Regions from separate parts of the Paraburkholderia sp. 31.1 genome, predicted to be linked through region 2. Evidence: predicted binding sites of a transcription regulator. Region 2 holds the regulator's gene; each other region holds the start of a gene.
The links. Region 2 encodes LexA, which represses DNA repair genes until DNA is damaged. Its sites were predicted from a motif close to ACTGTATNNNNATACAGT; they were not measured.

Region 1 (10,148 bases), on a different contig from region 2:
ACGTGCCGGCCATGCGTGCGAACGCGACCGGCGTCGCCGGCGACAGCGCCTATTCGTCGCTCGCGAAAGGCAAGTCGGCCTGAACCGGCAGGCGCGGCTTCAGCGCCTGTTCGCTGGCCGACGTCAGCGTGCTGATGCGCACGCCCAATAGCCGCAGCTTGCGGTTCAACTCCACGCGTCGCAAACATTCGGTCGCCGCGCGGCAGATTTCGCTCGCGTCGGCGGTCGGTTCGTCGAGCGTCAGGTCGCGCGTGACGGTGTGGAAGTCGTCGTAGCGCAGCTTGATGCCGATCGTGCGGCCCACGTAACCCTTGCGCACGAGATCGTCGGCGACACGCACGCACAGCCCCGTAAACGCGCTCGATAACGCCGGTCGATCGTGGCGCGGATGCAGATCGCGCTCGAACGTGGTCTCGCGGCTGATCGACTTCGGCTCCGATTCGACCACCAAGGGCCGCTCGTCGTGACCCTGCGCGACCTGCATCAGCCAGGCGGAATAGCTGCGCCCGAAGTTGTCCTGCAACAACCCGGCGTCGGCGGCGGCCAGATCGCCGACCATCGCGAGGCCGAGTGTGGTCAGCTTCTGCGCGGCCTTCGGGCCGATGCCGTTGACCTTGCGTACCTGCAGCGGCCACACGCGCAGCGGTATATCGGCCGGCGTCAGGATCGTCAGGCCGTCAGGCTTGTCGAGTTCGGAGCCGATCTTCGCGAGCAGCTTGTTCGGCGCGACGCAGATCGAACACGTGAGACCGGTGGCCTGATGAACGGCGTCCTTGATGCGCCGGCCGATGTCGGCCGGTTCGCCCGCCAGGTCGGTCAGGTCGATATAGATCTCGTATGGCGAACGTGGGCGGGGTAACTCTGGACGCTCTGGTTGTAACTATCTGATTTGTATAAAACAATCAGTCACGTTTTTCTTAAAAAAGACATTTGAGAAGCTCAGTGTCGCCCAACCTACCTGTTTTGGTCGTTTTTGGTAAGTTAGGATACATTTGCTCGGTAAGGTGGTACGCGCATTAAAAATCCAACTCGAACTGCGACGACGCCTCGCTCGCCGTCGTTCCCGCACGTTGGAGGCCGCCCGCCTTGACCCCCAGTAGCCTGATGGATTTAACAAGTTCGACCCGTTTCAGGCATTGGGTGGCCGCGTGACGCAGTGCCTTAGCGTCCGCAACAGGATCTGGGAGAGTGACGTCACGCGTTACTGTCTGAAAGTCGTTGAAGCGAAGTTTGATCCCGATCCTTCGCGCGAGATAGCCTTTACGCTGCAAATCTAGCGCCACCTGCTCGCATAAACGGGTAAATGCGGTACCGAGTTCCTGCTTGTGCCGTACGGCGTGCAGGTCTTGCTCGAATGTAGTCTCTCGGCTCATCGAGACAGGCTCGCTATGAGTCACCACTGGCCTGTCGTCGAGCCCATGGGAAACTTGGCGAAGCCATGACCCATAGCTCCGTCCGAACTGTTCGATCAGCCATTGCTCGCCGCATGCGGCAATTTCACCGATCGTCGTTATCCCGAGAGACGTCAGCTTGGCGTTGGCCTTCGGCCCAATACCGTTGATTTTTCCGGCAGCCATCGGCCAGATCCTTGCTTGCAAATCTTCAAGCCGCAAAATTGTGATTCCGTCTGGCTTTTCCATGTCGGAACACAATTTTGCCAAGAGCTTATTTGGCGCAATTCCAACCGAACAGGTCAGATTGGTCGCCTCGACGACCGCGGATTTCAGGTTCCGCGCAATTCGCTCCGATTCGTCATTCAAGAACGATAGATCGGCATAGACCTCATCTATTCCCACGTCCTCGATTGTAGGACTTACGGATCGAACTGCTTCCTTGAACAGTCGTGAGTATGTTCGGTACAGGTCAAAGTTCACCGGAAGGAGAATGGCATTCGGCGCCAGTCGGGCCGCCTTCATCGCCGGCATCCCAGAGTGAACTCCGAGCGCTCGTGCTTCGTAGGTTGCAGTCGTCAATACACCTCTGCCCGTATAGTCGCGTAACCGCGAGAATTCACGCGTGCCGTCCGCGTTCGTTCGGGGCGCATCCGAACGACGGCCCGCGACCACCATGGCTTGGCCTCGCAGTTCTGGATACTGCGAAAGTTCACAAGACGCAAAGAATGCATCCATGTCAATGTGGGCTATGCGCCTATGATCTGGCATGCCTTGATACTCAAAATAGCGTTCAGTGTCTAGCTGGGCCAACGCGGCGCTCCGCAGAGCCCCGGATGATGAACATCGAAACATTGAGAAATCGCGTTCTCCCCATCAAATGCCTAAACTGTACATCCATACAGTATTTTTGTCAGGTGGCGGCACCGTTTTTGTAATATAAATGGGGAGTTCCGGCGAGGGCTGGGCTGCTTCCTCATGTCTTTTCGGGTGGGCGACGGAGGAGACAAAGTCCGACCCGGTTGCAAAGGAGGTGTGCTACTTAGCGGCCGACATGAAGCGGCGATCAGTGCTTGATTGCAAGCAAATGTCCCGTCGGACAGATCTCTTTGACGTCCGAACGCTAAGCGCGCGCCGAGATGCAGGTTTTGGTGCGGCGCCTCCGATCTTCAGCTTGATTGCGAGCTTAAGATGGGATGACGAGGCGCCCGCCGGCTTCCTGATAACCGATGACCCACAATTCGGTTTCGTGGTGAACATTCATTACAAGCTGGTTTCACCGATCGAACCTCTGGCGGCGTCGCCAACCTTCGATCGGTATCGGCGATCATGACTATCGAGAAAATTCTCCGCCACTTCACACCTTTGCGGTGCAACTCGATCATCAGCACGTTGCGCGCCTTAACGTTGGTCACCTGTGATGAGCGCGATATGCAGGACAAGTTGGACGCTATCTTCAATATTTGCGACATCAAGCGCGAGGAGCTAATGCAAACTCAGTCGGCGCCTCATCCCGCATCGACTTCTTGCTGCGCGATTAAGAGATCGAGTTCTTGTCGACAAAGGGCAAAGCTTGGGCATGCCCGTCAGCGTGATCTCTGCGCCACCACGCTGATCCAGGGCTGCCCCGATGAAGTCACTCTTAGGAAGATCATGAATCTGATCGAACAGGCATTGGAAGCAGAGCTGCCGAAGCTGGCAACGGACTTTTTCGTTGTCTTCTCTCGGTTCGAGTGTGCGCTGAAACGCTCCGGCAAATATGCGATGGGCGACGACACGAGGGTCGATCCTGATTGGGATGGTTTTGCCCGGGACCTCGGCCCGGCCTTTTTGAGAGAGGTCGTCGCTCGGGGCGTCGCGCCCGATCTTATCGCCAGGCCGCCGAAGAAACAGATCAAGCTTGAAGAGGGCTCTTTGGGCTGGCGAGACATGGGCCCGGTGAATAACACGGCGGACCTGTTCCTGGCGATCCGTCGAACCAGAAACAACCTCGCCCACGGCGCGAAATATCAGGACGGTGGAGCCGGCCAGCCCGACTTCGTCGAAGGCTCGGAACGCGACGATGCTCTGCTTGGTCAGTCCTTGAATGTTTTGGCGCTGGCTCTTGAAGCGAGCCCGGACATCCACCGCGCCTTCCAGCGCCGATGATCACGAGTCATCGATGAAACGTTGAAGCGGATCGTCACATGCAGTCGCGTATCGACGCACCCTACGTTTCGGCGCTTGAGGCGGATGGCAAGACTCTCCGTCGTCGACGGGTTTCATGTGCAGGGCCCGATTGCTTTTCTCTCGGGGCCCCGCGCCCAAGCCCCAACTCGAACTGCGCTGAGGAACCGAAAGAATGATAGCGAGCATCGCGTCGCCGGCAAAGATCGGCCCATCTTCAGCCGATCAACTTCGGCCTATGAGAAACAGTTCAACGACCGCTCCCAGGCGGCCGTTATCGGACGTCGCTCCGGCTCCCGCCGCTTGCTGGTTTGCCTTGTGGTCAAGAGGGGATGTCTGCATTCGCGTGAGTTCTTCGCGAGCCGCCGAGGCGACGGCGTCGTCATCGATCGAGACATGCCGGCCACGTGCTGACTGCAGGCACGTCTGGGCGAACACGCGGCGTCGTGCGGCGCGATTCGACGTCCGATCGGCCTACGGTCGCCGCCGCGATGATGCCCGGTCTGGCATGGCTTTCGTACAGTAGCCTGCGCTACAGCCGGTACGAAGCTGCTTGAGCTGACCGGCCGTTCGCGGTTGATCGCAGCAGCGGTGTTCGCGTACGTTGCGTTCGACTGTCTTTGCTTCGCCGAGCCGCGTTGATCGCCGCTCGCGCTCGCTCTGCTGGTGAACATCGGACGCCGAACGTCACGCAGCCGACAAGATCCGCTCGGCACAGGAATAAAACGCGCGCACCGGTTGTTCTGCTGTTTGAGACGCTCACCCCGCTTTTGATCAGCCACGCATTCAGCCGAAGGGAAGTTACACAATGGGAATGGACTTCAGTGCGCTAAACCAATATGCACGCCGTGAGTACAAGTTTGCTCAGAGCGACTCTTTTCAGAAGATCAATCGAGACGTGATGGGCAGCAACTATTCGGAAAGTCTGGCCAACGGTGTTTGTATGGGCGCCGTGCTGAACTGGGTCAAGGAAAAGATGACCACCTCCAACGGCATTCTGAAGAAGGACGGTCCGTTGCTGAACCCGACGACGAAGCGGTTCGCCAATCCGTTGAATCCAGTCAGCCGCATGAGCCAAGGCATTTCGCCGCCGGCGGGTTCCCCGCTCGCAAGTTTGATCGACAAGGGTAAAAGCGGTCCGCGCAACGCAGATACCATGGTGGCTGCCGCGATGACGCAAAACGCTTACAGCGGCAGACCGGTGAGCACGGTCGCCCGCGAACTGGGTCTCGTAGAAGCAGACTTGGAAGACGACATTCATATCGCACAGGAACCGGCGCCCGGCGGCGGTGTCAACCGACTTGACGACAAGACCATTGCGGAAGCTGGGGAAAACCTCCGCCAAGGCAGGGCGGTCATCATCGAGGTCGAATGCACGCAAGGCAAGCATGCGATCGCGTTCTATCGTAGCCGCGGTGGGTCGTTGTATTTCTTCGATCCCAACGCCGGAGTCTACGCGCTTGACACGCCGTATAAGGAGTATGGCGATGGCTTCGTGGTCGATGCCACGCTGCTCGCGTTCGTCAAGTCCTGGCTCGATGCCTACGTAAAGCAGAGAAATTTCGAATTCACGACACCGCACCGAAATTTTTATCACGTGTTCAAGCGGAGCACTGCTTGATGGCTAGCAGCTCGCGACGTCGCGAAGGCTCAGCCATGCACGGCGTCGTCGTAGTCATTCGGGCACGCGTGTTCGGCGAGGGTGGTCAGTGCCGGCGCCGGACCGCCGCGACGCAAGCCGCCGCAAAAATCACCTCACGGCCGCACGCGTTGCGGCACCCCGACGTGTGTCGACCGCAATTCGGGACTCGACGCCGCCGCGTGCGCATCGAAGCGCCCACGCACGCGGTGCAGGCAGCTCACGGGTTACCACCGGTTCGACGGCCGTCCGCGGCCAATGCTGCCGGCCAACTTCGGGCGATGCCTCCGCTGCGCACGGTCGCAACAGGGTTTTGCCGGCGGACCAAGACCGTCGAGCCACAATGCGCGGTGACGCAGGAAGCCGTGGCCGTTGTTCCCTCGGAATGAGCCATTCAACAAGGAAAAGTGGAGTGGCTCAAACGGGTCGCAAGTACTCGTTCGCTTTCCGTGGGACGAGTCATTCGCGACCACCGATCCGTGAATGACAGGAAAGCGCCCCATACCCGTCTGACCAGCACCAATGCTCGAATGACGGCTCGGGCCGAATTCCAGTCTCGCAATGCGAGTCAACGAACGTCCGTTGTACCTTGGAAGCCGCCCTATATGTCGCGCTGGGTCGACGGGTCGCTGCGGGTCGACCTTCGCGTGTCGGCGAGCCGACGAGCCACCGTTCAGCAGTTGATAACACCGGCGAATGTGATTGACGTGTAGAACGGTCTCCAGGCATGGGGCGCTAAAATTGTACGTAGCATTGGTCCGTTCCGTGGAACCGATTGCCCCATCCCGATCTATCAACGGCAGGCAACCATGAACACTCACTACGCGTGTTTCGTTCGTCCGGCGCTGGCTGCAATTTGCGTGGCTTCCCTCGCAACGCTCGCCGCTTGCGGCGGAAACGCCTGTATCGGCCTCGACAGTTGCGGTGGCGGAAACGTGACGCCAACCGTCGCTATATCCGGCACGGCCGCCACCGGTAGTGGGGTCGCCAGCGCGACGGTCAGCTTCAGTTGTGTGCAGGGCTCGGGCTCCACCCTGTCCGACGGCGGTGGACACTACGCGATTACGTTCAATGCCACGCCTCCCTGCATCCTCACCGTGACCTCTGGTGGCATTGGCCTGCATTCGGTGGCATTTGCCGGCGGCACCTTCAATACGACGCCAGAGACCGAACTGATGTTTGTCTACATCGCTTCGCAACTCGGCACGAGCGAGAGCGGTCTGATAGCGGGCTTCCCGACCAACTCACAGTTCCAGGAGGTGCTGGCAAACCAGGCCGACGTGCAGGCTGCGCAATCGGCAGTCGTCACGAATCTACAGCAGCGCTATGCGCTCACGCTGACGGCACCGGCGTTTCTAACGACATCCTTTACCGTTGGCCAAATAGGTGTCGACCGCGACCTGGGCGCGCTAGCGGCAGCAGGGGCTCTCGACGCCAATGGCATGCCCGATCAGGCCGCCGTCTCGCTGCTGTCCGCGGCGGGTCTCGCCCATCCGCTTACAGCGACGTCCGCACCTTTTTCCGGCACTGGCAGTACGGGCAGCAACAGCGGAATGATGTGACGTGCGGCGAGCCCGGGGCCATCGAGTCAGCCCCGGCGCCACAAGAGGTTGCGCTCGTCTACTTGGAAGAACACCACCCATCTTCCTGCTGGGCAGCGTGGGCAGTGAGCATCGTGGACTGGAGTCGGCCAATATCTGCCGTTCGACGGCACGGCATAGATCGTCAACAATCAGCGGCGCCATCCCGAAACTGGATGCGTGTTTCCATTGCCGCTCAGTGAAGAACTATTCCACCGTCGGCAGCTGCGACCCGTGAGCGATCCGACTTCGCATGCTGGAATAGGCACGCCGGCGGTTGAACACCGGATCAACCGTTGTTCATCTTCTCCAGCAATCGAAACCCTTCGGGCCAATTGCCAAGGTTGCTGTCGGCGTTGAGATGTCCCTTCGCTCCAACTTCGACGAGTTCGCTGCCCCACGCAGCTGCGCAGGCGCGTGCGTGGTCCACGCTGCCGTATGGATCGTTGGTGCTGGATACGACGGTCGTCGGAAACGGCAACCGCTCCGATGGCAGGGGCGCGAATCCGCCCGCGGCTACCCGGGGAAACGCCGGTGATGCCGGGTCCGGCACGGCCACAAGCAGCGCGCCACGAATCTTCCGCGCGTACCTGGCAGCCCAATGGACCACGGCCAGACATCCGAGGCTGTGCGCCACTATGACAGTCTCCCTCCCGTTTGCCGCTAGCTGCCGTTCTATCGCCGCTACCCAGTCATCGCACACGACGTAATCCCAATCCTCGACTGCGAGGCGTTGCCAATCCGGATGCGCGGCTTGCCATACGCTCTGCCAGTGCAATGGACCAGAGTTGCCGATGCCAGGAACAACAAGAACGGGGTAGTCCATCTGCCAGATCTCCATGAGTGAATGAGCATCCAGTGTAAAAGCTCGCGAATTCAGGCAACATCGCAAATCAAATGGATTGATGGTCATACACAAACGAATTGACTGAGCTTGAGGGTGCTCACAAATGAAAACTAAGCCGGTAACGTTGGACAGGCTCGACTGGCGGATCTTGGAGGTGCTTCAGCGCAATGCACGTGTCACCAACACGCAACTTGGGAAGCAGATCGGGCTTTCTCAGCCGGCTGTCACCGCCCGCATCAGAAGGCTCGAGGAGCGGGGAGTCATCGAGGGCTACGCGGCGCGGATAAACCCCGGCCTCGTCGGTCGGGGCATCGCGGCGATCGTGCGAATCCGCACCACCCACGCTGAGATTGAGCGTTGCCTGAGCGCCTTCGAAGCAATGCCTGAGATCGTCGAGGCGCACCGGATCACTGGTGAAGACTGCTTCATCGTTCGGATTGTGGTTGAAGAGATGGCCCAGCTCGAAACCGCAATCGACGCGCTTGCCAGATTCGGGCCCGTGGCCACTTCTGTCGTGCTAGCGAGCTATCCGCCGAAGGCGATCCTCGGATCGCAGACTTGACGGGCTGCTTTGTAGAAATCTGGATGACCGCTTCGGGTCGGTACGCGTCAGCTGGTTGAGGCGCGCGTCGGCGAGCAGCGCATGAACGCCGACGATCGCGGGAGGAGGGTCTCTTGTCGGCATGCGGAGAAAATCGGTTCCCCGGTTTTCCCTTCGATGTCCGTGGGCTTGGTCCATCTGAGCAAACTGAGCAAACAACGTGAAGCTTCCGCCGACGTATTCCCGCCGACGTTAAATCGGTGCTCGCCGCCACGGGTTCTTCGAAAAGAGTTCGCAGCCAGACCCAACAGAGAGTAGACGGGCCTGGAACATGGCTAAGGATTGCGCGTTCAGCGTCCCCATACTCGTCGTTAAATGTCGGGTACTGCCGCTCAGTGCGTATCCTGCCTCACATACCGTGATTGTCGCGCACACGTTTGGTCACAAGGGAGGTTAGGTCAATAGGTACGACTGTGCGGATTTGAGGTGAGCCGCACCGGGTGAGGCGCAGTTGGGAGCCGTTGCGGTCCAGACGATGTCGAAAAAGACATATTGCATTTGTGTGCGCTGCAGCAGTCTCATTTTTGATTCAACATTGTGAACCGGTATGCGGGTAAGCCCTTGAATGTTGACCAGAAAGCGTTCTTCAATTGGGGTGCGACCCGGCATGAAAATGACATTTGCTGCTCTGCACAAGTGCGCCATACTATTGACCGACGGAACGGATACGCAGCACGCATGCGCTCGGGCGGCAGGAGACCTCTGCGGCCGCTTCCGATCGTCAATGGCGAGCTATGCAGGCGGTATGCGCGAAGAAGCTTCGATCCATTTTCGTCGATCAACCGGGAGGTGGACATGCTGACTTTGGCCGAATTGCAAAGCACGCTGCAAATCGAGTACGAACTGCAGCTCGAAGCGATGGACGAGCAGACATTGCGTGGGCTGCTCGCGGATCCGATTGCACTCAACGCACTGGTGCCGGCTTTTATGAGCTTTGCGGAGGGGCGCCGGATAGCGGAAGCAACACTTGTACAACTGCTCGCTCGCGAGCCGTCGAACGCCGAACGGGGCATTCCGCATGAGGCCGCGCCCCTTTGGGCGCAGTGGCTCAAACCATTCTGGATGCTGCCGCTCTTCGGTGCACGCAAGGGCGAGTAAAGGCGCCCGGCCGACCCGATCAACGCCGAATGGAATTGCGCTGGACCATGCATACCGATATCGCGACCGTCCAAGCGGCAGAGGCCGGCCCGCTACGGACGTTGGTCGGCACCTTCGCGCGGACGTTCCGACGTCTGCTACCCCGCCGTACCCGCCGCTCGGGCAGGCAGGCTCCGTCTTGTTGTACTGCGCGATATGTTTGTTCGACGCCCGGCCCGCTTCATCGTCTCGATGATATACACGAGTATAAGAGCCCGACGCTCACGTACGACTGCGGCAACCGTTCGTAGAATGGCCGTCTTGGGACCATCCGCATATCATGGTTCCATGGACGGTGCGATTGTTATGTAGGAGGCGAGGATCGAATCGGCAGGGCTTAGTTTGGACGCTTGTGAACAGTTGTAGGACATCACCCGGCCAACGCGTTGACACAATGAGTCTCCTCAGGTTCCTACCTTCCCACCCCTGGGAAAAACGGAACCTCCTTCGAAGCCGGCTTCCGCCGGCTTTTTTTTACCGAGCGGTCAGCGAGCGGCGGAAAGCGCCTGCCACCGGTAGACAGGCGCAGACCCCGGCCAAGTACGGCGCGTCGACCTCGACCTCGGGCCGAGGTTTCAACGTCGGCTGAGGTACAAGCCCTCGATTTGTTGCACATCGACGACGGCCAGAGCAGGTACTTGCCGGCCAGGAATGCCCAATGAAGTTCAGGCTGCGGGGCATAAGGAGAGGAAGACGATGAAAAAGATTGGATACCCCCGCTTCACCGCCATCGAGCTGTGGGTCCTCGCCGTCTCCATAGTCATCGCAGTCGGAGTACAGATATGAG
Region 2 (10,148 bases):
AACACCGACGTGAACTGCCGAATCACCTTCGGCAATGCGTAGCGTGCCTGCGTGTGGGTGGTCGCGACGACGAGGTGGCCGCTGTCCTGATCCGCGTACTGACGCGCGACGCGGCGCAGATTCTCCGCATCGAGCAGCATCCGCTCGATCAACTGATGCACGGCCTTGCCCGGTTCGGTGAGCCCGGTCAGACGCTTGCCGCGGCGGATGAAGATGTCGACCCCGAGTTCGTCCTCGAGATCCTTGATCTGCTTCGATACGCCCGACTGCGACGTGTAGAGCACGTTCGCCACTTCGGTCAGGTTCATGTTCTGCCGCACGGCTTCGCGCACGAAGCGCAATTGCTGGAAATTCATCGTTGTGTCTCCGGTTCCGCCAGAGTTGAGTTATTGGAGCCGCACATGCCAGGCGATCCACGCGGTACGGCCGATACGTTCTCTCTTGTCATCAGCGCCGCACAGCGGCGCCGCCACCTCACTGCGCCGGAAACACCCGCAGCGCGCGTGGCACCGCGGTGACGCCATCGCCGATCGCGAGTTGCAGATCACGCCACGTTTCGCGATCGAGTTCGGCTTCGAGCAGATTGCCCTCACGACCGGCGAGCTCGACGCGCACCGAACCGCCGAGCGTCACCACGCGCCGCACGTCGACGACGATGCCCTCGCGATGCCCCGCCGCCTGCGGATACAACTGCAGATCGTGCGGCCGCACATAGGCGAACGCCGGGCCCCTAAAACCCGCCGCGATAGCGACCGGCAGCGCCGCGCCATCGACGACGAAGCCTTGCGCATCGACGCTGCCGTGCAGGCGGTTCGCCGCGCCGAGAAACTCGTAGACGAACGGCGTCTGCGGATGGTCGTACACCTCCTGTGGGCTGCCGACCTGCTCGACATGCCCGCGATTGAGCACGACGATGCGGTCCGCCACTTCGAGCGCTTCTTCCTGATCGTGCGTGACGAAGATCGTCGAAATATGCAGATCGTCGTGCAGGCGACGCAACCAGCTGCGCAGTTCCTTGCGCACCTTCGCGTCGAGCGCGCCGAACGGCTCGTCGAGCAACAGCACCTTCGGCTCCACGGCCAACGCACGGGCGAGCGCGATGCGCTGGCGCTGGCCGCCGGACAGCTCCGACGGATAGCGCTGCGCGAGCCAGTCGAGCTGCACGAGCTTCAGCAACTCATGCACCTTCTCGCGAATCACCTTCTCGGACGGACGTTCCTTGCGCGGCTTCACGCGCAGCCCGAACGCGACGTTTTCGAACACCGTCATATGCCGGAACAGCGCGTAGTGCTGGAACACGAAACCCACCTCGCGCTCACGCGCGCCGACCGCCGCGACATCCTGGCCTTGCAGCTCGACCCGGCCGCCGTCCGCGTATTCGAGGCCGGCGATCACACGCAGCAACGTCGTCTTGCCGCAACCGGACGGCCCGAGCAGCGCGACGAGTTCGCCCGGCGGAAAGTCGAGCGACACGTTGTCGAGCGCGACGAAATCGCCGAAGCGCTTTTGCAGGTTACGAACGGTGATACCCATTTACAGCTCTCCTTGCTTGAGCGGATGTCGCTGCGACGCAGGCGTGGCGTTGACGAAAAACGAATGCGAAGCGGACTGCGCGCTATTGGCCTGCGAAGCGCCGGACGGCGACACGGGCCCCGCGTACGCAGGCACTTCGCGCGCCGCCGACAGTTCCGCCGACATATGACGCTCGGCCAGCAACTTGAGTCCCAGCGTGACCAGCGCCAGCAGCGCGAGCAGCGAGGCCACGGCGAACGCGGCCGAGAAGTTGTACTCGTTGTAGAGGATTTCGACGTGCAGCGGCATCGTGTCGGTCTGCCCGCGAATATGGCCCGACACGACCGACACCGCGCCGAACTCGCCCATTGCGCGCGCATTGCACAGAATCACGCCGTACAGCAGACCCCACTTGACGTTCGGCAGCGTGACGCGACGGAACGTCTGCCAGCCCGATGCGCCGAGCACGTGCGCGGCTTCTTCCTCGTCGTTGCCCTGCGCCTGCATCAGCGGAATCAGCTCGCGCGCGACGAACGGGAACGTGACGAAGATCGTCGCGAGCACGATGCCCGGCACCGCGAAGATGATCTGCACGTTGTGATCTTCGAGCCACGGGCCGAACCAGCCCTGCGCGCCGAACATCAGCACGTAGATCAGGCCGGAGATCACCGGCGACACCGAAAACGGCAGATCGATCAACGTGGTCAGCAGCGCCTTGCCGCGGAATTCGAACTTCGCGATACACCACGACGCCGCAAGGCCGAACACGAGGTTCAGCGGCACCGCGATCGCCGCGGTGAGCAGCGTCAGTTTGATCGCCGACAGCGCATCCGGATCGGCGAGCGCTTCGAAGTAAAAACGCAGCCCCTTGTTCAGCGCCTGGTAGAACACCGCGGCGAGCGGCACGGCCAGAAACAGCGCGAGAAACAGCAGTGCGAGGCCGATCAGCAGCCGGCGCACGAGCGCCGGCTCGCTGACCGGATCGGGGCGACGCGCCACGCTCGCCGGGTGGGTCGGAACGCGGCTCATTGCACACCCCCACCGATAGCGGCGACGCTCGTGACCACTGGCGCCGATCCCGTCTTGCCGCGGCTCGTGCGCCGCTGCAGATACCACTGCAGCGTGTTGATCGACAGCAGCATCAGGAACGACACGACCAGCATCACGACCGCGAGCGCCGTCGCGCCCGCATAGTCGTATTGCTCGAGCTTCGTGATGATCAGGAGCGACGTGATCTCCGACTTCATCGGCACATTGCCGGCGATGAAGATTACCGAGCCGTATTCGCCGAGCGCGCGCGCAAAGGCGAGCGCGAAGCCGGTCAGCAGCGCCGGCAACACGGCCGGCAGCGCGACGCGGCGAAACGTGAGCCAGCGCGACGCGCCGAGACACGCGGCCGCCTCCTCCTGCTCGCGCTCGAACTCCTCGAGCACCGGTTGCACGGTGCGCACGACGAACGGCAGGCCGATGAACGTCAGCGCGACCAGCACGCCCGCCGGCGTGAACGCGATCTTGATGCCGAGCGGCGCGAGGAACTGGCCGATCCAGCCGTTGCCCGCATACACGGCCGCGAGCGAAATGCCCGCCACCGAGGTGGGCAACGCGAACGGCAGATCGACGACCGCATCGACGATACGCTTGAACGGAAACGTGTAGCGCACCAGCACCCACGCGACGAGAAAGCCGAACACCGCGTTGATCAGCGCGCCGCCTAGCGCCGAGAAAAACGTCAGCCGATACGACGCGAGCACACGCGGCGACGTGACCGCGCGCACGAACTGATCCCAGTCGAGCGTCGCGGTTTTCAGAAAGGTCGCCGCCAATGGAATCAGCACTACGACGCTCAGATAAGCCACCGTGATGCCGAGTGTCAGGCCAAAACCGGGCAATGCGCTCGGCTTGCGGAAGGTCAACGTGGTCATGCTGGATACTCGTTCATGGTTGATGCTCGCGCGGTTGTTCGTTTTGCCGTGCTGCCGTACTGCGGTACTGCCGCACTGCTGGCCACCGGACCCCGGTTAGCCGAGCGCGCCCATTGGGCGCGCCTTTTTCCCCTGGCTGTGATTCAGGCGGTGGTTCTTACTGCGGCTGATAAATCGAATCGAACACGCCGCCGTCCGCGAAATGGGTCTTCTGCGCGTTGGTCCAACCGCCGAACGAATCGTCGATCGTGTACAGCTTCAGCTTCGGAAACTTCGCGGTCAGATCGGCGGGCACCTTGCTGGAACGCGGACGATAGAAATTGCGCGCGGCGATCTCCTGACCTTGCTCGCTATACAGGAAGTTCAGATATGCCTCGGCCAGCTTGCGCGTGCCGTGTTTGTCGACGACCTTGTCGACCACCGCGACCGGCGGCTCGGCCAGAATGCTCACCGACGGCACCACGATCTCGAACTTGTCCGGACCAAACTCCTTCAGCGCGAGGAACGCCTCGTTTTCCCACGCGATCAGCACGTCGCCGATACCGCGCTGCACGAAGCTCGTGGTCGCGCCGCGCGCGCCCGAATCGAGCACGCCGGCGTTCCTGTACAGCTTGCCGACGAACTCCCTGGCCTTCTGGTTGTTGCCGCCCGGTTGATGCTCGGCGTACGCCCACGCGGCCAGGTAGTTCCAGCGCGCGCCGCCCGAGGTCTTCGGATTCGGCGTCACGATCGACACGCCCGGTTTCACCAGATCGTCCCAATCCTTGATGTGCTTCGGGTTGCCCTTGCGCACCAGAAACACGATCGTCGACGTGTACGGCGATGCGTTGTCCGGCAGACGCTTTTGCCAGTTCCTGTCGACGAGCCCCTTGTTCGCGAGCGCGTCGATGTCATAGGCGAGCGCAAGCGTCACGACGTCGGCCTGCAGTCCGTCGAGCACCGAGCGAGCCTGCGCGCCCGAGCCGCCGTGCGACTGCCTGAAGGTGACGGCTTCGCCGGTCCTGGCCTTCCATTCCTTGCCGAATGCCTGATTGATGTCCTGATACAGCTCGCGCGTCGGATCGTAGGACACGTTTAACAGCGTGGTGTCGGCGTGCGCGACGCCGCTTGCGCCCAACATGCCGAACGCACCCGCCGCGCCGACGGCGAGCGCCGCGATCAGTTTTCCGGTTCGAGCCGCAAGCCCCATATGCCGATGGTTCATTTCAATTTTTCTCCGCGTGATGGTCCGCTGATGAGCGTCTGGTGTTGTTCTGCGTCGCGGTCACGTGCACATGAGCGCCAACCGGAGGCCAGTCTATCGAAGCGCTTTCATTATTAAAAATAATGTTTCTTCATTTTTTAATACTCAAAAGTGGTAACGACAGATGCGCCGGCGGTTGGGACGCCGACAACGCCGTCATGTCGCCGATAAACGACGCCCCAGCGTGGCCCTTGCGCCGAACTTAAAGTAAAGCTTGAAATGCGCCGAATACTGTATAAAAATACAGTCACCTGTTCATACATACAGTGGCCATGACAAAACTCACCGCACGACAGCAGCAGGTTTTCGATCTGATCCGCCGCGCGATCGAACGCACCGGCTTTCCGCCCACTCGCGCGGAAATTGCCGCCGAACTCGGGTTCAGCTCGGCCAATTCCGCGGAAGAGCATCTGCGCGCGCTGGCGCGCAAGGGCGTGATCGAACTCGCGGCCGGCGCGTCGCGCGGCATCCGCCTGCTGTCCGGGCAGGAGGACGCGCCGTATCAGTTCACCCTGCCGCATGCGGGCCTGATGCAGTTGTCGTTGCCGCTGATCGGCCGGGTCGCGGCGGGTAGCCCGATCCTCGCGCAGGAACATATCTCGCAGCACTACGCGTGTGACCCGGCGCTGTTCTCGAGCAAGCCCGACTACCTGCTGAAGGTGCGCGGCCTGTCGATGCGCGACGCGGGCATTCTCGACGGCGACCTGCTCGCGGTGCAAAAGCGCACCGAAGCGAAGGACGGCCAGATCATCATTGCGCGGCTTGGCGACGACGTGACGGTCAAGCGTCTGAAGCGCCGGCCGAACGGCATTGAACTGATCGCCGAAAACCCCGATTACGACAACATCTTCGTGGAAACCGGCAGCGCCGATTTCGCGCTCGAAGGGATCGCGGTCGGGCTGATCCGCCCCAGCGAGTTCTGATCTTTCGCTGTCGCCAGAACGCTTGCGCCGGTTTGTCCGACCCAAGCCGCATTTACGCCTGCATCTACGCCCGCATCTACGCCGAATCGCCTGGAGAGACTCATGGAACGCCTTGCCCGCCTGTTGCCCTTTCGCCAGTTCGGCCGTCTGCGCCATCTGCGCAAGCTCACGCCCTGCGCGCTAATCGAGGCGCCCGCTGCGCGCACGCCGTCGCTGTTCGACGCGGCTGCCGAAGCTTCCGGTCTGCCGTCGTCGTTGCCGGCGTTCGCGCGCGTGTCGCTGAATTCGGCGCTGAACATCGCCGAGCCCGCGCGTCGCGCGCCGGTGCGGGTCTATCATGGACCGTCGCGACTGATCATGGTCGGCACGGTCGACGCCGTATGCCGTATGATCGATCGCTGCATAGCCGACGAAGCCAACGTGCACGGCGCGGTGTTCGAAGCCTGAGCGAATCCTGAGTACGCATGCAACAAGCACTTCGGATGTTCAGAGATTCGCGTGGGATGGGATCGTTCCGACCTCGCCGTGCTCGACGTTGATCATCACTGACGTGGAGTCCCATTCGATGCCAATTCGGAAACGCACACAGGGCAGCGCCACCCGGCCGCTGCTGATCACGCTGATCGTGGTGATCGTGATTGCCGCGCTGGGCTTTATTTATGCGTCACCGTATCTCGCGGTGAACAATCTCAAACGCGCCGCCGATGCGCGCGACGTGCAAACCGTCAATCAGTACGTGGACTTTCCCGCGCTACGCGATAGCCTGAAGCAACAGGTGGGCGCCATGCTGACACGCCGGCTCGAGGCGGATGCCGGCAACAAGATGGCCACGATCGGCGCGGTGATCGGCGTGACGCTGATCGGCCCGCTCGTCGATGCCTATGCGACACCCGACGGCGTCGCGGCGCTGCTGAACGGCATGCCGCCGCGTGGCACGCCGGGCGAGCAACCGTCCGCGCCGCCAGCCGCGGGCGGCGAAGCGCCGGCCGCACCAGCCGCGGGCGACACCACCACGCAGGCAAGCGCACCGCCGCCCGGGCGTCAAAGCACGGCCGGCTATCGCAGTCTCAACGAGTTTGTCATCACGTACCGGCGTGGCGAAGGTAACGCGAATTATTCGGCAATCTTTCGTCGCGAAGGTCTGGTCACGTGGAAGCTCGCGGCGATCAATCTGAACGAGTGAGATGAAGCCTGGCCGGATGGGATGCGTGGCTGGCCATCGGGGCCGGCCACGCGACAGGGTCTATTCACATCTGGGCTAGATGACGGGGCGCGCGGCTTCGCGTCCCTCACTAGCCTATTACGCCGCAGCCGCCTGCTGCTGCTCCTGCGCGGACGAGCACGCCACCAGAATGCTGCACGACACGCGGTCGAGCAGTGGCGTGTTGCCCGCCCCCATCCACCACCGCGACAAACCAGTCCGGCAGCGATGACCCACCACCACGAGGTCGACCTGCAACTCGTTGGCAAGATTGGCGATCTCGTCGATCGGATGACCGAATGCGAAATGCCCTTGCGCGCTCACGCCTCGCTCGGTCAGCCAGTTCACGCCCTCCTGCAGAATCTCGCGGGCCGTTTTTTCGAAGCTGCTGCAGGCGACGTCCGTCAACAGGCCCGCGCTCTGCGCGATGCTCGAACGCATGTCGACGACCGACAGCAGATGCGTTTCCGCCTTCAGTTCCAACGCCAGATCGGCACCGCAACGCAGGGCTTTCCGGCCTTCGCGCGAGCCGTCGTAGCACAACAGGATTTTCTGGTAGCTCGCCATCTGTTTTCTCCATTCGCGCGGAAAGCGCGGTCTGAATCAATCATGGTGCGCCGCAATTCGGCTTGCAAGGGATGGAAAACGCTAAGTGCATACTCGGTGCATGCCGATCCAGTCTGCACAAGCGTTGGGCGACCCGACGCAGCGTTTGCACACGTATGCCGCACTGCAAAACTTCGTTTGCGAACGCTGCGTCGACACACTGCGGGCCTGTTGACGTGCCAGTCGTGCACCGCCAATCAGCGGCGCCAATCGACACCGACGAGCGCATCGCACCCCACGCATGACGCGTTCCCGGACACCCGCTCGCATCAGCGATCCGATACCTGGAGTAAGCGGCTTCGCGTGCGCAATGCGTGCATCGCAGGTATGTTGTGTGTCGTGCGCATACGTTGTGTCTTTTTCCGGAACCTTGCTCGAGCCATGCCCACCGCCCCCATCGAATTCCATCAGGTCAGGAAAAGCTACGGCGAAAAAACGGTCGTCGACGGATTGTCGTTTCATGTGAACACCGGCGAATGCTTCGGGCTGCTCGGCCCCAACGGCGCCGGTAAGACCACGACATTGCGCATGCTGCTCGGCATTGCGGCGCCCGACGCCGGCGCGATCCGGCTGTGCGACGAGCCGATCCCGGGCCGCGCGCGCCTCGCGCGCTCGCGCGTCGGCGTGGTGCCGCAGTTCGACAACCTCGATCCCGATTTCACGGTGCGCGAAAATCTGCTCGTATTCGGTCGCTACTTCGGTATGAGCGCCGCGCAGTGTCGCGCGGCGGTGCCGGGTCTGCTCGAATTCGCTCGCCTCGAGAACAAGGCGGACGCGCGCGTGAGCGAACTGTCGGGCGGCATGAAGCGGCGCCTCACGCTCGCGCGTGCGCTGATCAACGATCCCGACGTGCTGATCATGGACGAGCCGACCACCGGTCTCGATCCGCAAGCGCGCCATCTGATCTGGGAGCGGCTGCGCTCGCTGCTCGCGCGCGGCAAGACCATCCTGCTGACCACGCACTTCATGGAAGAAGCCGAACGGCTCTGTCATCGACTGTGCGTGATCGAGGAAGGCCGCAAGATCGCCGAAGGCGCGCCGCGCGAGTTGATCGAGTCCGAAATCGGCTGCGACGTGATCGAGATCTACGGCCCCGATCCGTTTGCGTTGCGCGACGAACTCGCGCCGCTCGCCGAGCGCACCGAGATCAGCGGCGAGACGCTGTTCTGTTACGTGAACGACGCGCAGCCCGTGCATATGCGCCTCAAGCAGCGCGCCGATTTGCGCTATCTGCATCGGCCGGCGAATCTCGAGGATGTGTTTCTGCGGCTCACCGGTCGCGAAATGCAGGACTGAACCCATAGCGAGACACTTGATGGACGCACGTACTTACGAAACCCACGACGGCACGCCATCGGCGCAAGAACCGTTCGGTGCCTTCCCCGCCAATGCCACGAACTGGATCGCGGTGTGGCGCCGCAATTACCTGGTGTGGAAAAAGCTCGCGATCGCGTCGATGTTCGGCAACTTCGCCGATCCGATGATCTATCTGTTCGGTCTAGGCCTCGGGCTCGGGCTGATGGTCGGGCACGTCGACGGCGTGTCGTATATCTCGTTCCTCGCGGCGGGCACGGTGGCGTCGAGCGTGATGATGTCGGCGAGCTTCGAGTCGATGTATTCGGGCTTTTCGCGCATGCACGTGCAGCGCACGTGGGAAGCGATCATGCATACGCCGCTCACGCTCGGCGATATCGTGCTCGGCGAGGTGGTGTGGGCCGCCAGCAAATCGGTGTTGTCGGGTGTGGCGATCATGCTGGTGGCGGGCGCGCTCGGCTATGCGAGTTTTCCGTCGATGCTGCTCGCGCTGCCGGTCATCGTGCTGGCCGGTCTCGCGTTCGCGAGCCTCGCGATGATCGTGACGGCGCTCGCGCCGTCATACGACTTTTTCATGTTCTATCAGACGCTCGTGCTCACGCCGATGCTGCTGCTCTCCGGCGTGTTCTTTCCGATCTCGCAACTGCCCGGCGCCGCGCAAGCGGTGACTGCCGCGCTGCCGCTCGCCAATGCGGTCGATCTGATGCGCCCGGCGATGCTCGGTCGGCCGATGGAGCACGCGGCGCTCCATGTGAGCGTGCTGGCCGCTTATGCAGTCGGCGGCTTCATCGTGTCGGCGATCCTGTTTCGGCGTCGCATGATGAAGTAAGCCGAACGCGCGGGCGGCGCGTTGCGCCTGCACCCGCCGCAAGACGACGCCGCGTCGGCCGTCGCACGGCGTGTTTGCTATCGTTGCGCGCGCTCAGTCCTCGTCATCGGTCCACGGAATGTCGACGTCGGAGATGAACGCGACCGTCGCGAACGGGCCGCCCTCGTGACGCCCGATCTTGCCATCGGCGCGCTGCCATTCCACCCGGAACACGGTGACCGGATCATCCGCGATCAGCCGCACCGTGCGCAATTCGTCGGGATCGGCGTCCTCGACCGGACCGTCGAGCGAAATCAGCAGCGCCTGTGGCCATAGACCATCGGCGGGATCGTAGATCTTGTCGCCGTCGTGAATCAGCGTGAAGGCTTCCACGCCGATGGTCGCCGACGCATCGACGATCATCTTGGCGAGCGCACGCAACAAGGCGGTCGCTCGCGCCGAGTTCGCCTGACGGATCGCGAGATCACCGCGCGTGAGAGCCTGCTCGAGTTTTGGATTGGTTTTCTGTTGCGCCATGGCTGTGTTGGTCCTATCGCTCTGTCGTGGGCAACGCGCCATCGGGACGACGCGCCGCGTTTCTATTTGGGTCCATCTATTG
Region 3 (10,148 bases), on a different contig from region 2:
CGAAACTATGCGGCGAAGTGCTCGCGCCGCTGAACGTCGATGGCGATCGCAATCCGAGCAGCTGGAAGGATGGCGTGGTCACTGCGACGCCGGGTTTCAGGGAAGCCTTCCGCCAGTTTGCCGAAGGCGGTTGGCAGGGCGTGCAACATCCGCTCGACTACGAAGGCCAGGGCCTGCCGAAGCTGATCGCGACGCCTTGCATCGAAATGCTCAATGCGTCGAACCTCTCTTTTGCGCTGTGTCCGTTGCTGACCGACGGCGCCATCGAAGCGCTGCTAACCGCTGGCAGCGAAGCGCAAAAACAGACCTATGTGCCCAAGCTGATTTCCGGCGAATGGACCGGTACGATGAACCTGACCGAGCCGCAGGCCGGCTCCGATCTCGCGCTCGTACGCACGCGCGCCGAGCCGCAGGCCGACGGTTCGTTCAAGCTGTTCGGCACGAAGATTTTCATCACGTGGGGCGAGCACGACATGGCGAAGAACATCGTGCATCTGGTGCTCGCACGCACGCCGAACGCGCCCGATGGCGTGAAAGGCATTTCGCTGTTCCTTGTGCCGAAGTTTCTCGTCAACGAAGACGGTTCGCTCGGTGAGCGCAACGACGTTCACTGCGTGTCGATCGAGCACAAGCTCGGCATCAAGGCGAGCCCGACCGCGGTGCTGCAGTTCGGCGATCACGGCGGCGCGCTCGGTCAGCTGATCGGCGAAGAGAATCGTGGCCTCGAATACATGTTCATCATGATGAACGCCGCCCGTTTCGCGGTCGGCATGCAAGGTGTCGCGATCTCGGATCGCGCATATCAGAAGGCGGTCGCGTATGCGAAAGAGCGCGTGCAGAGCCGTCCCGTGGACGGCTCCGCGAAGCAGTCGGTCGCGATCATCCAGCACCCGGACGTGCGCCGCATGCTGTCGACGATGCGCAGCCTCACCGAGGCGTCGCGCGCGCTCGCCTACCTCGCGGCCTCGCACTGCGATATCGCGCATCGTCATCCGGACGATGCGACGCGCGCGAAGCATCAGGCGATCTACGAATACCTCGTGCCGATCGTGAAGGGCTGGAGCACGGAGCTGTCGATCGACGTGACGAGCCTCGGCGTGCAGGTGCATGGCGGCATGGGCTTCATCGAGGAAACCGGCGCTGCCCAGTACTACCGCGACGCGCGCATTCTACCGATTTACGAAGGCACGACCGCGATCCAGGCCAACGACCTGATCGGTCGCAAGACGCTGCGCGACGGCGGCAAGGTCGCGAAGGAACTGCTCGCTGGCGTCGCCGAAACGGTTGAAGCGCTTGGCGCGCAGCAGGGCGCGGCGTTCGCATCGATGCGCACACAGCTCGCGCAGGGCCAGCGCGAGCTTGGCGCGGTCGTCGATTTCATCGTCGCCAATGCGAAGGGCGATCCGAATGCGGTGTTCGCGGGCAGCGTGCCCTATCTGAAGCTCGCGGGCATCGTGCTGGGCGGCTGGCAGATGGCGCGTGCGCAGCTTGCCGCGGCGACGAAGCGCGACGAGGACCCAGCGTTTCATGACGCGAAGATCGCGACCGCGCGGTTCTACGCCGAGCACGTGTTGCCGCAGGCGGCGGCGCTCGAAGTGGCGATCGTCAGCGCGAAGGGGGGCGAGGGCGTGCTGGCTTTGTCGGAAGACCTGTTCTGAGCATGCCTCGATGCCGGCCGCGATCGCGGCAGCACATTGAAATGCAAACAAATGCAAACGGCGCCCCGCGAGGCGCCGTTTGTTTGTCCGGCTGCAGTTTGTTGCGGCCTGCGCCGCGGCCAGGGCCGCGTCAGCGCACGCACTCAAACTCACGCATACGCCGGCCGATGCTCGCCCGCGGTCTCGCCGAGATAGCGATGCACCGACAGATCGTCCGCGCGAATCGCGGGCTGCTTGCCCGACATCAAGTCGGCGAGCAGTTGGCCCGAGCCGCACGACATCGTCCAGCCAAGCGTGCCGTGGCCGGTGTTCAGGAACAGGTTCGGCACCGGCGTGCGGCCGACGATCGGCGTGCCGTCCGGCGTCATCGGCCGCAGACCGCTCCAGAACGTCGCCTTCGACGTGTCGCCGCCGCCCGGGAACAGGTCATTCACTGAAAGCTCGAGCGTCTCGCGGCGCGCCTCGCGCAGCGATTTGTCGAAGCCGACGATCTCGGCCATCCCGCCGACGCGGATCCGGTCGTCGAAGCGCGTGATCGCGATCTTGTAGGTCTCATCGAGCACGGTCGACACCGGCGCGGCCGCCGCGTCGACGATCGGCGCGGTGATCGAATAGCCCTTCAGCGGATAGACCGGAATCTTCACTATGCCATCGAGGAAGCGCGTCGAATACGAGCCGAGCGCGACCACGAACGAATCCGCGCGCACGAGTTCGCTGCCGCACTGCACGCCGGCGATGCGGCCGCCCGCCATCGCGAGCGCGTCGATCGACGTGTTGTAGCGGAACTTGACGCCCAGTTCCTCGGCGAGCGCCGCGAGGCGCGTCGTGAACATCTGGCAGTCGCCGGTTTCGTCGCCGGGCAGGCGCAGGCCGCCGGTGAGCTTGTGCGACACCGCGGCGAGGGCTGGTTCGGCCTTGGCGAGTTCGTCGGCCGTCAGCAGCTCGTATGGCACGTTGGCATCCTGCAGCACGGCGATGTCTTTCGCGGCGCCGTCGAACTGCTGTTGCGTGCGAAATACCTGTAGCGTGCCGCCGGTGCGGCCTTCGTACTCGATGCCGGTGTCGGCGCGCAACGCCTGCAGGCAGTCGCGGCTGTATTCGGCCAGCCGCACCATACGGCCCTTGTTCGCCGCATAGCGCGGCGCCGTGCAGTTCTGCAGCATCTGCCACATCCATTGCAGTTGGAACGCGGTGCCGTCGACGCGAATCGCTAGCGGCGCGTGCTTCTGGAACATCCACTTGACGGCCTTCAGCGGCACGCCCGGGGCGGCCCACGGCGAAGCGTAGCCCGGCGAGATCTGGCCCGCGTTGGCGAAACTGGTTTCGAGCGCCGGGCCGGCTTCGCGATCGACAACGGTCACTTCGTGACCGGCGCGCGCGAGGTAATACGCACTCGTCACGCCGACGACGCCACTGCCCAAAACGACGACTCGCATAGCTGCTCCAGATATCCAAAAATTGAGTGAGGGCAAGGCGCTCGTCGGAGGTTCGATCTGATTCGATTCGGCGAGCTGCAACGTGAGGTGAAATGCCGTTTGCCCAGTGTTAACCGCTATACTATTGACAGTGAGACAGGTTTTGTTATTGTATTTTCATCATTTTTAGAAAAAACACCATGCGTACCCAGCGCCAGCCCGTGCGGGCTCTCGACAAGCTCGATCACAAGATCCTGCGGCTCCTGCAGCAGGACGGCCGTATGGCGATGAAGGACCTGGCGGAGCAGGTCGGTCTATCGGTGACGCCGTGCATCGAGCGCGTCAAGCGGATGGAGCGCGACGGCGTGATCACCGGCTACTACGCCCGCGTGAACCCGGCCGAGCTGGGCGCGGCGCTGCTCGTGTTCGTCGAGATCACGCTCGATCACAAGAGTGGCAACATGTTCGATCTGTTCCGGCGCGAGGTGCAGAAGATCCCCGAGGTGCTCGAGTGCCACCTCGTGTCGGGCGATTTCGACTATCTGATCAAGGCGCGCATCGGCGAAATGGCCGATTACCGCAAGTTGCTCGGCGATATCCTGCTGCAGCTGCCGGGCGCGGTGCAGTCGAAGAGCTATGTGGTGATGGAGGAAATCAAGGAGACGCTGACGATCGCGGTGGGCGAGTAGGTGCCGGTTCACTGACGGGGTTGGACGCGCATCAAGCGACCAACGAAGTGCTCGACAAACGGCGTAAACACTGTATATTTATACAGGTGTTTTGCGCCGCTTTCCTTTGGCGCTTCCTGTTTGCGTTTGCTTTGCGTGGCCCGCCGTGGATGACCCCGACACCCCTGACATTCCAGAATTTCCGATCGCGCCGCCGGCGCCTCGCAAGGGGCGCGGCGCGGTCACGAACCTGCAAGGCCGCTACGAAGTCGACCAGCGCGAAGCCGTCCACGACGGCTGGCAGACGGCCGACGAAGACGGGGAGCCGAAGGTCCTGCGCACGCAGGTGTTCGAGGAGCGCGCAAAAACCATCCTCACACGCAATGCGTCGCCGGACATTCCGTTCAATGTGTCGCTGAATCCTTACCGGGGCTGCGAACACGGCTGCATCTATTGCTTCGCGCGGCCCACGCACAGCTACCTGGGTTTGTCGCCCGGGCTCGATTTCGAAAGCCGCATCTACGCAAAGATCAACGCGCCCGAACTGCTCGAGCGGGAACTGTCGAAGAAATCCTATGTACCCGAGCCGATCGCGCTCGGCGTCGCCACCGATGCATGGCAGCCGGCCGAACGTGACTTGCGTCTTACGCGTCGTGTGATCGAGGTGCTCAGCGAGCGCAACCACCCGTTCGCGGCGATCACCAAATCATCGCTGATCGAGCGCGACATCGACCTGCTTGCGCCGATGGCCGAGCGCGGGCAATTCATGGCGGCGATCACCATCACCACGCTGGACGCCGACATCGCGCGCACGCTCGAACCGCGCGCGGCCACGCCGTCGCGCCGGCTGCGCACGATCCGTACGCTCAGCGAGGCGGGCATTCCGGTCGGCGTCAGCATCGCGCCGGTGATCCCGTTCGTCACCGAACCGGATATGGAGCGCGTGCTCGAAGCATGCGCCGAAGCGGGCGCCAGCAATGCGAGCTATATCGTGCTGCGGCTGCCGTGGGAGGTCGCGCCGCTGTTCAAGGATTGGCTGGGCGCACATTTCCCGGATCGGGCCGAGCGCGTGATGAGCCGTGTGCGCGACATGCGAGGCGGCAAGGATTACGATTCTTCGTTCTCGACCCGCATGAAGGGAGAGGGCTTATGGGCGGATCTGCTCAGGCAGCGCTTTCACAAGGCCGTGCGCCGGTTAGGGTTGAACGGGCGCGACCGCGGCATTCTCGACATGTCGCATTTCCGCCGGATCGAGCCGCCGCGCGCCGAGCAGGTGAGCGCACCGGCGCGCGACAATCCGCAACTGAGGCTTTTCTAGCGCGCAGGAACGTCTGCGGGTCCCGCCACGGGGGCATTACTGCGAAATCGCTTTGGCCGCTTCGACCTGACTTTCGAAGTAGGTCTGGAACGCGAGCGCGAGACCGGTCATCAGCAGAAACGCACCGATCAGCAGCGAAAAGATCACGACGAAAATGACCGTCCAGCCGGAGCGACTTTTGCGTTGCGTGTGGGTGTTGAATTGCGCATCCCATTTCTGATCAGGACGCAGCCCGTAGACGAGCGCCGCCAGAAACGCGGCAAACAGCGAAACCGCGCCGAACGGCGCGAGCACCCAGCCCAGGATCGACGCGCGCTCGGTCGCGACCAGCAGCATCACGCCGGGAATGCCGATCAGCGTGCCGAGTAGATGTGCCCAGCCGTAGATGTCTCGGGTGCCGTACAGATAGAAGCGGTGGGCGCCGAGGCTGCCGAACAGGAACGCCAACGCGGCGGTGAGCGTCTTGGATCTGAAGCGCGGGGAAGTCGAGGCAGCGGTGGGCATGAACGCGTGGGCAGAGTGACGGGCGGTCGAAAGGAGCGGCGCGCCGCGGGGGCGCGGACCGACGCGCATTCTACGCCTGCGGCGCGCGGGTGGTCACGTGGAGGACGATCGCCCAGGCTGAAAGCGGGGTGGCGAGATGCGCCGGACCTGGCTCGAGGTGAGTGCAGCCGTTCAGCCGGGCATGCGTGCATCCGCGCGTTACGGCGCTGAATACGTGATGCGATAGATTGCGCCGGCGGTATCGTCGCTGATCAGTAGCGAACCGTCTGGCAGCGGCAACACGTCGGCGGGGCGGCCCCAGACCGATTCGCCGGGTTGCAGCCAGCCTTCGGCAAAGACCTGCTGGCGTGCGTGGCTGCCGTCAGGGTCGGTGATCACGCGCACGACGCGGTAGCCGACCTTCTTGCTGCGGTTCCACGAGCCGTGCTCGGCGATGAAGATATTGTTGCGGTAGTCGGCTGGAAACATCGGGCCGTCGTAGAAGCGCATGCCAAGCGCCGCCACGTGCGCGCCAAGCTTGACCACTGGCGGCGTGAATTCGCTGCACGGATGATCCTTGCCGAACTCGGGGTCGGGCGTGTCGCCGCCGTGACAGTACGGAAAGCCGAAGTTCATGCCGACATGCGGCGCGCGGTTGAGCTTGTCGCTCGGAATATCGTCGCCGAGCAGGTCGCGACCGTTGTCGGTGAACCAGAGTTCGTGGGTGACCGGATGCCACGCGAAGCCGACCGAATTGCGGATGCCGCGCGCGACGACCTCGTAGTGGCTGCCGTCCGGGTTCATGCGGCCAATCATCGCAAAGCGGTCCGGATCTCTCTGGCAAATGTTGCACGGCGCGCCTTGCGGCACGTACAGCTTGCCATCCGGGCCGAACGCGATGAATTTCCAGCCGTGATGCGTGTCCGTTGGCAGCTTGTCGGTGACAACGACCGGTTTCGGCGGATCGTTCAGATGCGAGTCGATCGCATCGAAGCGCACGATTTTCGACACGGCCGACACATACAGCGCGCCGTCGCGCCACGCGACGCCGGCGGGCATCTGCAGCCCGGACGCGATCACGTGGTGACCCGTCACGCGGCCGTTCCGCAGCTCGAGCGCATACACATGGCCATCGTCGCTGCCCACGTAGAGAATGCCCTTGGGCGACAACGTCATCGCGCGCGCGCTCGGCACCTCGTCCGACAACACTTCGATGTGAAAGCCCGGCGGCAGCTTGATTTTCTCGATGGGCAGCGCGGCGATTGCCGTCAACGCCTGCGCGGCGATAACCGCGGCCGCTACCGCACGTAGAATCCGGCTGCACGAGGTGCGCGAAAGTCCAGCAAAGCGTACGAAAAAGGCACGAAAGGCGAACGGAAACGGGAGTTTCGGCTGGCGTTGCACAGGCGCTCCTTCAGGTAATTCGGGCGTTTGAACGGGTTCTCGCACCTCTTGCAGAAGGTGGGTGCAGCCCGGTTCCGCAGTTTATCCCGGTAAGTGTTTGTTATGGCGTCGGTTTCCCGCTATAATCGCGTGTTTCAGTCGTTCCGAACCCCGGTTTTCAAGGATTCTAGTATGGTCATCATCCGCTTGGCTCGTGGCGGCTCCAAGAAGCGCCCGTTCTACAACATCGTCGCCACCGACTCGCGCAGCCGTCGTGACGGCCGCTTCATCGAGCGCGTCGGTTTCTACAACCCGGTCGCTACGAAGGGCGAGTCCCTGCGTATCGCTCAGGATCGCCTGACGTACTGGCAAGGTGTTGGCGCGCAACTGTCGCCGACCGTCGAACGTCTCGTGAAGGAAGCGCAAAAGGCGCAGCCGGCTGCTTGATGGCGGCCCGCAGGCGTATCGTCGTCGGTTCGGCCGGCGGCTCGCGCAACTCGCGTGAGCAGTCCGATGCGCAATTTGTTTTACTGAAGCAGACGCCAAAGCAGGCTGCGAAGTTGTTGTCGAGGTTATTCGATGTCTGAGCGTGATTCCGGCAGTTCTGGTAGCGTCAAGGCAGCTTCGCGCGCAAAGGCGTCTGGTCAGGCGTCGTTCGGTGCATTCGTCCGCAAGTCGGTCGAACGAACCGACGGCAAGGCGAAAGAGGCGCAAGCCAATGCCGCGAACGCCGATTTCGAAGCTGCAGAAATGCGCATCGAAACGGCGGCAAGCTGGCCGGCCGATGCGGTCGAAGTCGGCGCAATCGTCGACGCCTATGGTCTCAAAGGCTGGGTCAAGGTAGCCGCGCATGCGGATGCCGGGCAAGGCGGCGACGTCTTGCTGAGCGCGAAGCGCTGGTGGCTGCTGAAAGGCCAGGAGCGCAAATCGGCGCCGTCCTTGCAGGCCAAAACACATAGCGACAGCGTGGTCGCCCGTCTGGGTGGCGTCGCTGACCGCGATACGGCGTTGGCTTTGCGCGGTTCCCGCGTATACATCGGCCGTAGCGAATTTCCGGCGCTCGAAGCCGACGAATTCTACTGGGTCGATCTGATCGGCCTGGACGTGGTGAATCTCGCCGGGCTCAACCTCGGCAAAGTCGCCAGCATGATCGACAACGGCGCGCAGTCGGTGCTGCGCATCGAATATCCGGCTACCGACAAAAACGGCAAGCCGGTCGCAGGCGAGCGTTTGATCCCGTTCGTCGGCGTCTTTGTCAAAACGGTGGACCAGGCGGCAAAGCATATCGTCGTCGACTGGGAAGCTGACTATTGAAATCTATCGTTGAGCGGGGAGAGCGATGCAGTTCGATGTCGTGACGCTCTTTCCAGAAATGTTCCGCGCGCTGACTGACTGGGGTATCACCAGCCGGGCCGCGAAGCAGCAGCGCTATGGGTTGCGTACGTGGAATCCGCGCGATTTCACGACCGACAACTACCGCACGATCGACGATCGCCCATACGGCGGCGGCCCCGGCATGGTTATGCTGGCCCGGCCGCTCGAAGACGCGATCAGTGCCGCGAAAGCGGCGCAGTCGGAGCAGGGCATCGGCGCGGCGCGCGTCGTGATGATGTCGCCGCAAGGCGCCACACTGAATCACGAGCGCGTGATGAAGTTCGCGGCCGAACCCGGTCTGATCCTGTTGTGCGGGCGCTACGAAGCGATCGACCAGCGTCTGCTGGACCGTGTCGTCGACGAAGAAGTAAGCCTTGGCGACTTCGTGCTGTCGGGCGGCGAGTTGCCCGCGATGGCGTTGATGGATGCGGTCGTGCGTCAGTTGCCTGGCGTGCTGAACGACTCACAGTCGGCGGTGCAGGATAGCTTCGTCGATGTGCTGCTCGATTGTCCGCACTACACGCGTCCCGAGGAATACGAGGGCGTGCGGGTGCCTGATGTGCTGCTCGGCGGCCATCATGCGGAAATCGAAGCGTGGCGGCGGCGCGAAGCATTGCGCAACACGTTGAACAAGCGGCCCGATCTGATCGTGAAGGCCAGAAAGAACAGAATGCTGAGCCGTGCCGACGAGGCGTGGCTCGCGAGTCTCGCGAAGGAAGAGCCGAAGGCCTGAGGCCCCGGTCTTTCGAGCGGACACAAGGCGGTGCCGTGCATGCGTGTGCGGTGCCAGATGTGAACCCATCCTCTATCGGGGCCGTAGCCCAACGCAGTAAGCGCGTGAGGCAGGTACGAACGCCGACAAGATGGATCTAGGAGTCAGTGATGAATCTGATTGCAAAACTCGAGCAGGAAGAAATCGCGCGCGTTCTCGGCGAAAAGACCATTCCGGATTTTGGTCCGGGCGATACGGTCATCGTCAGCGTGAACGTGGTTGAAGGCACGCGTAAGCGTGTGCAGGCTTACGAAGGCGTCGTGATCGCCAAGCGTAACCGTGGTCTGAATTCGTCGTTCATCGTCCGTAAGATTTCGTCGGGCGAAGGCGTCGAGCGTACGTTCCAGACGTATTCGCCGCTGCTGGCTAGCATCGTCGTCAAGCGTCGCGGCGATGTGCGTCGTGCCAAGCTGTACTATCTGCGCGAGCGTTCGGGCAAGTCGGCTCGAATCAAGGAAAAGCTGGTCTCGAAAGACCGCGCTGCTTCCCAAGCGTAAATGCTGTAAGAAAAAGCACCCCTCGCGGGTGCTTTTTTGTTGGCCAGGTCAAAATAGCGGCATGTCCACGCTCATCAGAGAGACCCGTTGATCCGCCCCGTCTTTGAGCCCGAAACTCTGCCTGTCATCGCGACAGGCGCCGATCTGCCACCGGTCGCGCGCGAGCGTCTGACGCCCGATGCACTGCGGGCGCGCTTTGATCGGCAGCTTGCCTGGACACCCGAGAAAATTGCCGATGCGCCGTGGCGCAATACCGACCTCGATCCGCGCGTGGCCGCGGTGCTGGTGCCGCTCGTCGTGCGCGCGCATGGTCTTACCGTGTTGCTCACGCAGCGCGCGGACCATCTGAACGATCACGCCGGTCAGGTGAGTTTTCCCGGCGGCCGCCAGGAAGCGTTCGACGCTGATGCGACTGCTACGGCTCTGCGCGAAGCGCGCGAAGAGGTGGGCCTCGACGCGTCGCGCGTCGAAGTTCTCGGCACGTTGCCCGACTATCTGACTGGAACCGGCTTTCGCGTGTCGCCGGTCATCGCTCTTGTGCACCCGCCATTCTCGCTGGAGATCGATACGCTCGAAGTGG

Region 1: a site for LexA is predicted at 2,280-2,297, ahead of dinB (DNA polymerase IV). Genes of this name have one in related genera too.
Region 3: a site for LexA is predicted at 3,832-3,849, ahead of F6X37_RS19255 (PA0069 family radical SAM protein). Genes of this name have one in related genera too.

The regions. Positions count from the first base shown of each region.
Region 1 is NZ_VZQN01000049.1:8,611-18,758, forward strand. It holds gene F6X37_RS29800 (heavy metal sensor histidine kinase) at 1-83, shown strand, start outside; partial or broken gene F6X37_RS29805 (DNA polymerase IV) at 50-835, opposite strand; gene dinB (DNA polymerase IV) at 1,017-2,162, opposite strand; gene F6X37_RS29815 (hypothetical protein) at 2,721-3,539, shown strand; gene F6X37_RS29820 (hypothetical protein) at 4,366-5,178, shown strand; gene F6X37_RS29825 (hypothetical protein) at 6,006-6,758, shown strand; gene F6X37_RS29830 (RBBP9/YdeN family alpha/beta hydrolase) at 7,066-7,602, opposite strand; gene F6X37_RS29835 (Lrp/AsnC family transcriptional regulator) at 7,727-8,185, shown strand; gene F6X37_RS29840 (hypothetical protein) at 8,903-9,322, shown strand.
Region 2 is NZ_VZQN01000046.1:9,804-19,951, reverse strand. It holds gene F6X37_RS29010 (CysB family HTH-type transcriptional regulator) at 1-356, opposite strand, end outside; gene F6X37_RS29005 (sulfate/molybdate ABC transporter ATP-binding protein) at 475-1,533, opposite strand; gene cysW (sulfate ABC transporter permease subunit CysW) at 1,534-2,541, opposite strand; gene cysT (sulfate ABC transporter permease subunit CysT) at 2,538-3,434, opposite strand; gene F6X37_RS28990 (sulfate ABC transporter substrate-binding protein) at 3,592-4,638, opposite strand; gene lexA (transcriptional repressor LexA) at 4,950-5,600, shown strand; gene F6X37_RS28980 (hypothetical protein) at 5,703-6,047, shown strand; gene F6X37_RS28975 (DUF2939 domain-containing protein) at 6,166-6,783, shown strand; gene F6X37_RS28970 (universal stress protein) at 6,901-7,368, opposite strand; gene nodI (nodulation factor ABC transporter ATP-binding protein NodI) at 7,789-8,703, shown strand; gene F6X37_RS28960 (ABC transporter permease) at 8,723-9,550, shown strand; gene F6X37_RS28955 (hypothetical protein) at 9,644-10,066, opposite strand.
Region 3 is NZ_VZQN01000023.1:87,411-97,558, reverse strand. It holds gene F6X37_RS19270 (acyl-CoA dehydrogenase) at 1-1,658, shown strand, start outside; gene F6X37_RS19265 (D-amino acid dehydrogenase) at 1,808-3,094, opposite strand; gene F6X37_RS19260 (Lrp/AsnC ligand binding domain-containing protein) at 3,274-3,762, shown strand; gene F6X37_RS19255 (PA0069 family radical SAM protein) at 3,908-5,059, shown strand; gene F6X37_RS19250 (NINE protein) at 5,096-5,563, opposite strand; gene F6X37_RS19245 (PQQ-dependent sugar dehydrogenase) at 5,762-6,946, opposite strand; gene rpsP (30S ribosomal protein S16) at 7,118-7,372, shown strand; gene rimM (ribosome maturation factor RimM) at 7,505-8,239, shown strand; gene trmD (tRNA (guanosine(37)-N1)-methyltransferase TrmD) at 8,265-9,032, shown strand; gene rplS (50S ribosomal protein L19) at 9,182-9,568, shown strand; gene F6X37_RS19220 (NUDIX hydrolase) at 9,656-10,148, shown strand, end outside.